DNA from 3 places in the Klebsiella sp. SYXHC3 genome. Region 3 is predicted to be linked to each of the others. Evidence: predicted binding sites of a transcription regulator. Region 3 holds the regulator's gene; each other region holds the start of a gene.
What was found. Region 3 encodes PurR, which represses purine synthesis genes. Its sites were predicted from a motif close to CANGCAAACGTTTGCNTG; they were not measured.
Positions count from the first base shown of each region.

Region 1: the regulator PurR is predicted to act here: its motif matches at 2,079-2,096, upstream of AC2CGP_RS19510 (NCS2 family permease).
Region 2: the regulator PurR is predicted to act here: its motif matches at 1,648-1,665, upstream of aroL (shikimate kinase AroL).

Region 1 covers NZ_JBXUNG010000009.1:60,010-63,272, reverse strand. Annotated here, with positions in the region: gene AC2CGP_RS19515 (Na+/H+ antiporter) at 1-466, opposite strand, end outside; gene AC2CGP_RS19510 (NCS2 family permease) at 614-1,963, opposite strand; gene AC2CGP_RS19505 (glutathione S-transferase family protein) at 2,336-3,004, opposite strand.
Region 2 covers NZ_JBXUNG010000003.1:107,756-111,018, forward strand. Annotated here, with positions in the region: gene proC (pyrroline-5-carboxylate reductase) at 1-115, opposite strand, end outside; gene AC2CGP_RS10045 (YaiI/YqxD family protein) at 231-689, shown strand; gene AC2CGP_RS10050 (DUF2076 domain-containing protein) at 686-1,393, opposite strand; gene aroL (shikimate kinase AroL) at 1,728-2,252, shown strand; gene AC2CGP_RS10060 (YaiA family protein) at 2,324-2,515, shown strand; gene AC2CGP_RS10065 (AroM family protein) at 2,767-3,263, shown strand, end outside.
Region 3 covers NZ_JBXUNG010000001.1:98,829-102,091, forward strand. Annotated here, with positions in the region: gene punR (DNA-binding transcriptional activator PunR) at 44-955, shown strand; gene purR (HTH-type transcriptional repressor PurR) at 975-2,000, opposite strand; gene cydH (cytochrome bd-I oxidase subunit CydH) at 2,296-2,385, shown strand; gene AC2CGP_RS00470 (MFS transporter) at 2,545-3,263, shown strand, end outside.

The DNA.
Region 1 (3,263 bases), on a different contig from region 3:
CGTTCATCAGCGCTTCGCCCTGCAGGATGCCCATGATTTTCTTCGGTATCCGCCCTTCGCCAACAATACCGGACAGCGCCACGGCATCGGTCGGCGACAGCACCGCCGCCAGGGCGAACGCCGGAACCAGCGGGATCCCCGGCACAATCCAGTAAATCAGGAAGCCGATACCAACCACGGTAACCACCACCAGCGCCAGCGCCAGGCCGAAGATTTCCCGCCCGTGCTCGATAAATTCGCGGGTCGGCGTTTTCCAGCCATCGGCAAATAGCAGCGGCGGAATAAACAGAACGAGGAAGAGTTCAGGGTCGAACTCGACGTGCAAACCAAAGGTCGGCCAGGCTAACAGCGCGCCGATGGCGATTTGCATTAACGGTAGTGGAACCTGAAAGGGCAGTACGCGTGTAACCACCCCGGAGAGTGAGACCACAAGGGTCATAATGAGTATGGTGAAGAATATTTCCATGTGTTCCCTGTTTGCTGCGTTTTCTTTTTTTACATCTGAGGCGTCATGTCTCGAAATGATACGCTACTCAGATTAACGCAAAAGGAAACAGGATGTGGCTTAAAAATTAAACGGGCGGCCAAAGCCGCCCGTCGTTAGCAGGAAAAGTTAAATCGCCCAGCCGCCGGCATAGAAGATAACCAGCGCCGCCGCGATGATCACGGTGCCCGCATTGAGTTTACGCCACTCGCCGGATACCACGCGGCCAATCACCAACGATGCGAAACCGATCATGATGCCGGTCACGATGTTGCAGGTCAGCACGATGAACACCGCGGTAATCAGCCCCGCCATCGCATCAACGAAATCATTGAAGTCGATTTTCGCTACGTTGCTCAACATCAGCAAGCCAACGTACATTAGCGCTGGCGCGGTCGCGTAGGCCGGTACCAGATAGGAGAGCGGAGAAAGGAACAGGATCAGCAGGAACAGCACGCCAACGGTGACGGCCGTCAGGCCGGTTTTACCGCCCGCCGCCGTACCAGCTGCCGATTCGATATACACCGCCGCAGGAGCCGCGCCCACCACGCCGGAGAACACGCTGCTCAGGGAGTCGGTAGTCAGCGCTTTACCGCCGTTGATGATCTGCCCGTCTTTATCCAGCAGATTAGCCTGGCCGGCAACCGCGCGAATGGTGCCGGTGGCATCGAATACTGCAGTCATGACCAGCGCCAGCACGCTTGGTAACACCACCGGGTTCAGCGCGCCGATGATATCAAGGCTGCCAATAAGCGAATTGCCTTTGTCATCGCTCAGCGACGGCATGGCGAAAATCCCGGAGAAATGGACGTTCGGATCGAAAATCAGGCCGATAATGGAAATACCGATGATGGTCAGCAGAATGCCGCCCGGCACTTTCAGTTTTTCCAGACCGATAATGACCGCCAGGCCAATCAGCGACATCATCACCGGGAAGCTATCGAAATTGCCCAGCGCAACCGGCAGGCCGTCCAGCGGGTTTTTAATTACCAGACCGACGCCGTTGGCGGCGATCAGCAGCAGGAACAGGCCGATACCAATGCCGGTGCCGTGCGCCACACCCTGCGGCAGGTTGCGCAGGATCCAGCTACGAATACCGGTAGCGGAGATAATGGTGAACAATACCCCCATCAGGAAAACGGCGCCTAATGCTACTGGAATGCTGATGTGCTGCCCCAGCACCAGGCTAAAAGCGGTAAACGCGGTCAGCGAAATCGCGCAACCAATAGCCAGCGGCAGGTTGGCCCACAGACCCATGACTAATGAACCGACGCCCGCTACCAGGCAGGTCGATACGAACACCGCTGCCGGCGGAAAACCCGCTTTCCCCAGCATTCCCGGCACCACAATGACCGAGTACACCATCGCCAGGAAGGTCGTTAACCCGGCAACAATTTCCTGACGTACGGAACTGCCGCGAGCTGAAATTTTAAACCAGGCGTCTAAAGAACCGCCGGTACGCGCTGAAGGCGTAGACATAGAAAACTTCCCCTGAAAATTTTGATCGTTCGCTTGCATGCGTGATGGACCGTCCACTGCCAGTTAAACGCCATCTCCTTGTGCTGTTTCCCGGCGCCAGGAGGGAGGCTGAGAAAAAGCAAACGTTTAACTCCGCGCATACAATGCGGTATATGGAATGTCTTTGCTCCCCCTGTCGGCAGGGGAAAAAACGAGCAAAGTAAAAAGGCAAACGATTATCCTGTCTTTAGCTGGCCCTTTTCAACTGAAGTTTGTCGTATTTTGCCAAATTTCGCCGCCAAAGCTCAGGAAATAGTCAAACGATGCGCAAACGTTATCGTCAATGCGCAAAGCATTAACATTTTTATATGTTTTAATCCGCTTTCAGGCGCATTAACCGCCAGGTAGGGTAAACGGCCCGCCGCGCTCAATAGCGCTAATCCATGCCGGACGTGACTCAACCTGCTGCTGCCAGCGCCGGGTATGCGGCAAGTCTCCAACACCGCCGCGCGCCAGTAACGCCATCACCGGGAAGCTCATCTGGATATCCGCCATACTCAACGCACTGCCGGCAAACCACGGCTGACGGGCCAGATGCTGTTCTATATACGCCGCGTGGGTCGCCAGCTGTCTGTCCAGCCACGCTTTTTGCACCCCTTTGCCCAACGCCCCGCCCAACGTGCGCATGCCAAGCGGCACCGGCGGCTTGCCGAGGCTGGCGAAGATAAGCTTCATCAACAACAAAGGCATTAACGATCCCTCGGCATAATGGAGCCAGAAGCGATATTGCAGTTTCTCTTCCCGCCCCAGCGGTCTGAGCTGCTGAGCGCTATCGTAGGTCTCCTGCAGATATTCCAGAATCGCGCCGGACTCCGCCAGCACCACGCCCTGATCCTCAAGCACCGGCGATTTACCCAACGGGTGAATTTTTTTCAGTTCCGCTGGCGCCTGCATGTTTTTTTCACGCTGGTAGCAGACTACCTGATAGGACAATTGCAGTTCTTCCAACGCCCACAGCACGCGCTGCGAGCGGGATTGGTTGAGGTGATGGACCGTCAACATGGCGCTCTCCTGTTGTTCGTTCAAATTAACTATAGAAACAGGCGGCCAATGACGGAAAAATTTCGGCAACGTCAACAGGCAAAATCAGCAGGCTGTGCCACAATTACATTGTCGACGCAATCCGGAACCTCCTTCAACACATTGCGCAATACCTGAGGGGAGTCGACGTCGGGGGAAACCCTCCCGTGAGCCAGCGGGATAATGCGAAAGACAAAGACCGGAAAACAACTAAAGCGCCCTGTTGTGGCGCTTTAGTTTT
Region 2 (3,263 bases), on a different contig from region 3:
GCGATGGGGTATAGACCCAGATTTGCGCCGGTTGCACTTGTCCGCTGGCGATCAGGCCGCCGAGAATGGCTTTACCCATGTTGCCGCAGCCGATAAAGCCAATTTTCTTATCCATTACCTTTCCCCTCTGCATTTTTCGTTACGATCTCACTAGCTTATCATCCTGGCGCTTTTCTGGGGGAGAAAAGCAGGCGACAATGTCGCAACCTTTGCCGACGACAGGAGCCGAAATGGCGATTTGGGTAGATGCGGACGCGTGTCCGAATGTCATTAAAGAAATTTTGTTCCGCGCCGCCGAACGCACGCAGACGCCGCTGACGCTGGTCGCCAACCAGTCGCTGCGGGTTCCGCCGTCGCGCTACGTCCGCGCGCTACGGGTGGCGCAGGGTTTTGATGTTGCCGATAACGAGATTGTCCGTCTCTGTGAACCGGGCGATTTGGTGATCACCGCTGACATCCCGCTGGCGGCGGAAGTGCTGGCGAAAGGAGGTGCGGCGCTGAATCCGCGCGGCGAGCGCTACAGTGAGGCGACCATTCGCGAGCGCCTGACGATGCGTGATTTTATGGAGACGATGCGGGCCAGCGGCGTACAGACCGGCGGCCCGGATAGTTTATCGCAGCGCGATCGGCAGTTATTCGCCGCCGAGCTGGAGAAGTGGCTGCTTGCGGTTAAACGCCAGCAGGATTAAACCCAGCTGTCATCATCGCTACCGAAATCATCGTCATTGCCGAAGCCGGCGTCGAAATCGGAGTCGAAGGTATTATTGTCCGCCAGGAAAGGGTCGTCCTGCTGGCGGAACGGATCCTCGGCGGCGTTATTATCCAGCGTCGGGCTGACATCTTGTTGCTGCTGCGGCTGCTGTTCATCGATGATGTTCACAATCTCCTGCGGATGTGAACCACTGAACATATTGGTCAGCATATTGCCCAGCACCACGCCGCCTGCCACCCCGGCCGCGGTTTGTAGTGCGCCCGCCATAAAGCCGCCGCCGCTGCGGCCTGCCGCCTGCGGGGCATAGTTTTGCTGTGGCGCATACTGCGGTTGCGCGTTATTCGTCTGCGGGCGGCCATATTGCTCGGCTCCTGGGATCGGATCGGCGCCGCGGGACTGGCCGCCACCGAACAGGCCCGACAGGAAACCGCCGCTGCTCGGTTTTGCCGCCTGCAGCTGGCTAACCTGCGCCTCCAGCGCCTGAATGCGGTCGTTAAGCTGTTTGATAGCCGCTTCCTGAATCAGGATAGTTTGCGCCATATAGTATGGGGCCGCCGGCTGTTGGGTTACGTGCTGGGCAATCCGCTCCTCGGCGCTGGCGTCGCGCGATGCGCTGTGCGTCTCGGCCTCTTTTAAACGGGAAAACAGGCCATCAATAAGGCGTTGTTCTTCAGATTGCATGATACATTCCTCTGTCACACGGGTCATTTACCGTCAGAGTGCGACGGTCTGCCGGTGTTGTAAATATGTTGCAGCGTAAAGCTGTGCAGAAATGTGTTACCGTTTACGGCAAACGATGGATAAAAAATAATCCTTCGCCTTTAAGTAAAGCTGGCATAACACTAAATGCAATGATAAGTTTACATGCGGAATCCATTCAAACTCTGTGGTAAATAGGGTTTCCTAAAAAATGTAACGATTATTTTACGGTTATCGTGGCAGACATTTGCAGGTATCATGGCGTACTTTTCGCCTTTATTTCTCCGCGACACGCGGAACCAGGGGGTCTTCGGTAATGACACAACCAATTTTTCTCATCGGGCCGCGAGGCTGCGGTAAAACGACGATCGGCCATGCCCTGGCGCGCGCGCTGCATTTCCAGTTTTCCGATACCGATCATCGTTTACAGGCCCATGAGAAACGCACGGTAGCGGAAATCGTGCAACAAGAGGGCTGGGAGCGCTTTCGTGAACTGGAGACGCTGTCGCTGAAAGCCGTTACGTTGCCGGATACGGTGATTGCGACCGGCGGAGGGATTATTCTTGCTGAACGCAATCGTCTGTATATGCGTGAAAACGGCATTGTGATTTATCTGCAGGCTTCTGTTAACGCCTTGATTGAGCGGCTGGAAGCTTATCCGCAGGCGGAACAACGCCCAACGCTGACCGGTAAGCCTGTCCGTGAGGAAGTCGGCGAAGTGCTGGCGCAACGGGAAGCCCTGTACCGCGAAACCGCCCATCATACCGTAGACGCCACTGCGACGCCGGATGCGGTGGTTGAACAGATTATGACCATGCTGTGCGATGTGACGGTAAGTTAGGATTTTACCTGGGTCAGGGAAGAAAGCGGGGCCTATACTTAATTGTTCTGACAGCCGAAAAAGGAAGAACAATGCCAAACAGACCTCCTTATCCGAGACAAGCCCGCGTTGTCGCCGTTGAAAAAGGCGCCGCGGGTCAGACGGTCACCTGGTATCAGCTGCGTGCGGATTACCCGACACCCGATTCGCTGATCAGCGAGCATCCCTCCGAGCAGGAAGCGTTAGACGCCAAACGGCGTTACGAAGATCCCGAGAAAACCTAATCCCCCGGCCCGGTTTTCGTCATGAAGATGGCAATACCGGGCTCAGCTCACATTTTTAATTCATCAATGGTACTAATGAATACCTAACACACGGATTTTTCAGGAGCGACTCTGAAGCTTCTGGAATCTTTACATTCCGCAGCGGCGCTGAGCTGCTACGCTTCTCGACGGTTGATTTTTACTCACCAGGGGGGCGGATGTCGTGTGTGAAAAGCCTGTGTTGAAGCAGTGGTAGTGAAAAGGTACATGATATGAGTGCAACGATGGCAATTTTGACCATTGGCGTGGCGCCGGTGGCGGAAGTTTTGCCGCTGTTAACCGAACATATCAGGGAAGAGCAGATCACCCATATTAGCCTGTTAGGTAAAATGACGCGTGAAGACGTTATGGAAGATTATGCCGTGGAATCCGGCGACCAGGGGCTGCTGACCTTACTTAATGATAACCAACTGGTGGAAGTCTCCCGCCAAAAGGTGGAGCGCGATCTGCGCTGCGTTATCGAGATGCTGGATCGGCAGGAATATGATGTCATTCTTCTTCTCAGTTCCGAACAGTTGAGCGGCCTGGCGACGCACAACGCTATCCTTCTTGAGCCTGAACGGATTATTCCGCCGCTGGTGGCCTCGATCGTCGATGGCCATCAGGTGGGCGTGATTGTACCCGTTGAAGAAGTCTTGCCTCTACAGCGGCAAAAGTGGCTCACTTTAGAAAATACGCCTTATTATGCGCTGGCGAACCCGATGGGCGG
Region 3 (3,263 bases):
GCTATTATTTGTCACATGCATTCAAAAATTTTGCAGGCAGAATATGTGGTCTGAATATTCCTTAGAAGTGGTTGATGCTGTAGCGCGTAACGGGAGTTTCAGCGCCGCGGCGCAGGAGTTGCACCGCGTACCTTCGGCGGTGAGCTATACGGTGCGACAGCTGGAGGAGTGGCTTGCGGTTCCGCTTTTTGAACGTCGCCATCGTGATGTTGAATTGACCCCCGCCGGGCACTGGTTTTTGCAGGAAGGGCGTTCTGTTATCAAAAAAATGCAGATCACCCGCCAGCAGTGCCAGCAAATTGCTAACGGCTGGCGCGGCCAGCTGTCCATTGCGGTGGACGATATCGTTAAACCGGCGCGGATGCGCCAGATGATCGTTGATTTTTATCGCCATTTTAGCGATGTCGAACTGATCGTTTTTCAGGAAGTTTTCAACGGCGTCTGGGATGCGTTAGCCGATGGGCGGGTAGAACTCGCTATCGGCGCGACGCGTTCGATACCGGTGGGAGGGCGTTACGCTTTTCGCGATATGGGGATGCTGAACTGGCACTGTGTCGTCGCCAGCAGTCATCCGCTGGCGCAGATGGAAGGGCCGCTCAGTGATGACGTGTTGCGCAACTGGCCGTCCCTGGTGCGCGAAGATACCTCGCGCTCGCTGCCGAAGCGCACAACCTGGCTGCTTGATAACCAGAAGCGGGTGGTGGTGCCGGATTGGGAATCTTCAGCCACCTGTCTATCGGCAGGATTGTGCGTCGGGATGGTGCCAGGCCATTTCGCCCGCCCGCATATCGATAGCGGGGAGTGGACGGCCTTGACGCTGGAAAACCCATTCCCGGATGCCGCCTGCTGCCTGACCTGGCAACAAAGCGATGCTTCACCCGCTTTAAGCTGGCTGCTTGACTATCTTGGCGACAGCGAAACGTTGAATCGGGAGTGGTTGCGGGCGCCGGAATAACCGGCGCCGGAGGAGGGTGTTAACGACGATAATCGACGAACGGGCCGTCGGCAACCGAGCGGCGCTCGATAAGACGTGGATGCACCTCGATGGACTGCGACTCTTCGCGTTTATTAACAATGCGATCGAGCAGCATATTGAATGCCGCTTCTCCGAGCGAGTCCTTGGGTTGATGTATTGTGGTCAGCGCCGGGCTGAAGTAGCGGGCGTTGCGCACATTATCATATCCGATCAGCGAAATATCCTGCGGCACGCGCAGGCCCATTTCGTCGGCGGCGCAGATAGCGCCCATCGCCATGATGTCGCCGCCGCAGAACACGGCGGTTGGGCGATGCTGCTGATTAAGGATCTGCTGCATGGCGCGGTAGCCGGATTCCGGTTCAAAGTCGCCCTGAACAATCCAGTTTTCCGGCACATTGATATGCGCTTCTTTCATCGCCTGCATGAAGCCGGCAAGGCGCCCGGCGCCGGTGTTGCGCTCAAGCGGGCCCGGAATAACGCCAATTTCACGATGGCCGCGTTCAATCAGGTAACGGCCGGCGATATAGCCGCCTTCAAAGGCATTATCAATAACCGAGTCGGTAAAGTCCGCTTTGGCTTCGCCCCAGTCCATCACCACCATCGGAATATGACGATACTCTTCGAGCATACTGAGCACCGACTCAGGGTACTCGGAACACATCACCAGCAGGCCGTCAACGCGCTTTTGCGCCATCATCGACAAGTAGGCGCGCTGTTTTTCCGGATCGTTCCAGGCGTTGCCCAGAATCAGGGTATAGCCTTTCTGGAAGCAGCTCTTTTCTACGGATTCGATAATTTCAGCGAAATAGGCCGCTTCGCTGCTGGTGGCCAGCAGACCGATCGATTTAGTGTGATTGACTTTCAGGCTGCGAGCCACGGCGCTTGGCGAATAGTGGAGTTCTTTAATTGCCGCCCACACCGCATTGCGCGTCTCTTCCGCCACGAAACGGGTTTTGTTAATCACATGTGATACAGTTGTAGTGGAAACGTTTGCGCGTTTCGCTACATCTTTAATAGTTGCCATTACTTCTCACTCCAGACCTTGACCTGATCGTCTGATTATCGATACGTAAACGTTTGCCTATACACACCCTGTATACAATGCTCAACATTGCAACACCTGGGAAAACGACACAGAACGACAGGAAGGGGTCAATGGCCGATACGCTTTCAAATTAGCGTGGGATTTTGTCCTATCTCGCGGCAAAGGGGAAGAGCAAAAATGTGCATCACTCTAAATCCGGGAAGATTTTTGCATATTTTTGTGCAAAAATGAGCAAGCTCACTTTCTATGTGGGGATAATCAGGGGAGAAAATTGATGGACACAAATTTAAAGTTTTCGCTGACAACGACGGTTATTGTTTTGGGTCTGATCGTCGCCGCCGCGTTGACCGCGGTACTGCACTGATTCCAGCAGGGAGGGGGCTTCCCCTCCCATCCCGCCATTATTAGCAAATCTGCAAAAATCTTTTGTCATTTCGTTTACTTCTGTTTTTCTGTGATTGATGTCATGCTTTTGGCTTCTGATGTAATGCCGTGTCCTGAATCGGCCTGATGGAGTCTCTGAATGAAAATCAACTTTCCCTTACTCGCGTTGGCGATCGGTGCCTTTGGTATCGGTACCACCGAGTTTTCCCCGATGGGATTACTGCCGGTTATCGCCAAAGGCGTCGATGTTTCTATTCCGGCCGCGGGGATGCTGATTAGCGCCTATGCCATTGGCGTGATGGTCGGCGCGCCGTTAATGACGTTGCTGCTATCGCATCGCGCTCGCCGCAATGCATTGATCTTCCTGATGGGGATCTTCACCCTCGGCAACGTGCTCTCTTCTATTGCGCCGGATTACACGACGCTACTGCTGTCGCGTATTATCACCAGCCTCAATCATGGCGCGTTCTTCGGCCTTGGCTCGGTCGTTGCCGCAAGCGTGGTGCCAAAACACAAACAGGCCAGTGCGGTCGCGACCATGTTTATGGGGCTGACCATTGCCAATATCGGCGGCGTACCGGCTGCCACCTGGCTTGGCGAAACCATCGGTTGGCGAATGTCTTTCCTCGCCACGGCGGGTCTGGGATTAATTGCGATGGTCAGCCTGTGGTTCTCCCTGCCGAAGGGTAGCGCCGGCGAACGTCCGAACGTGAAGCGCGAGCTTTCGGTGTTGATGCGTCCTCAGGTACTCTCTGCGCTGTTGACTACCGTGCTGGGCGCCGGGGCGATGTTCACGCTGTATACCTACATTTCTCCGGTACTGCATACCATCACCCACGCTTCACCGCTGTTTGTTAC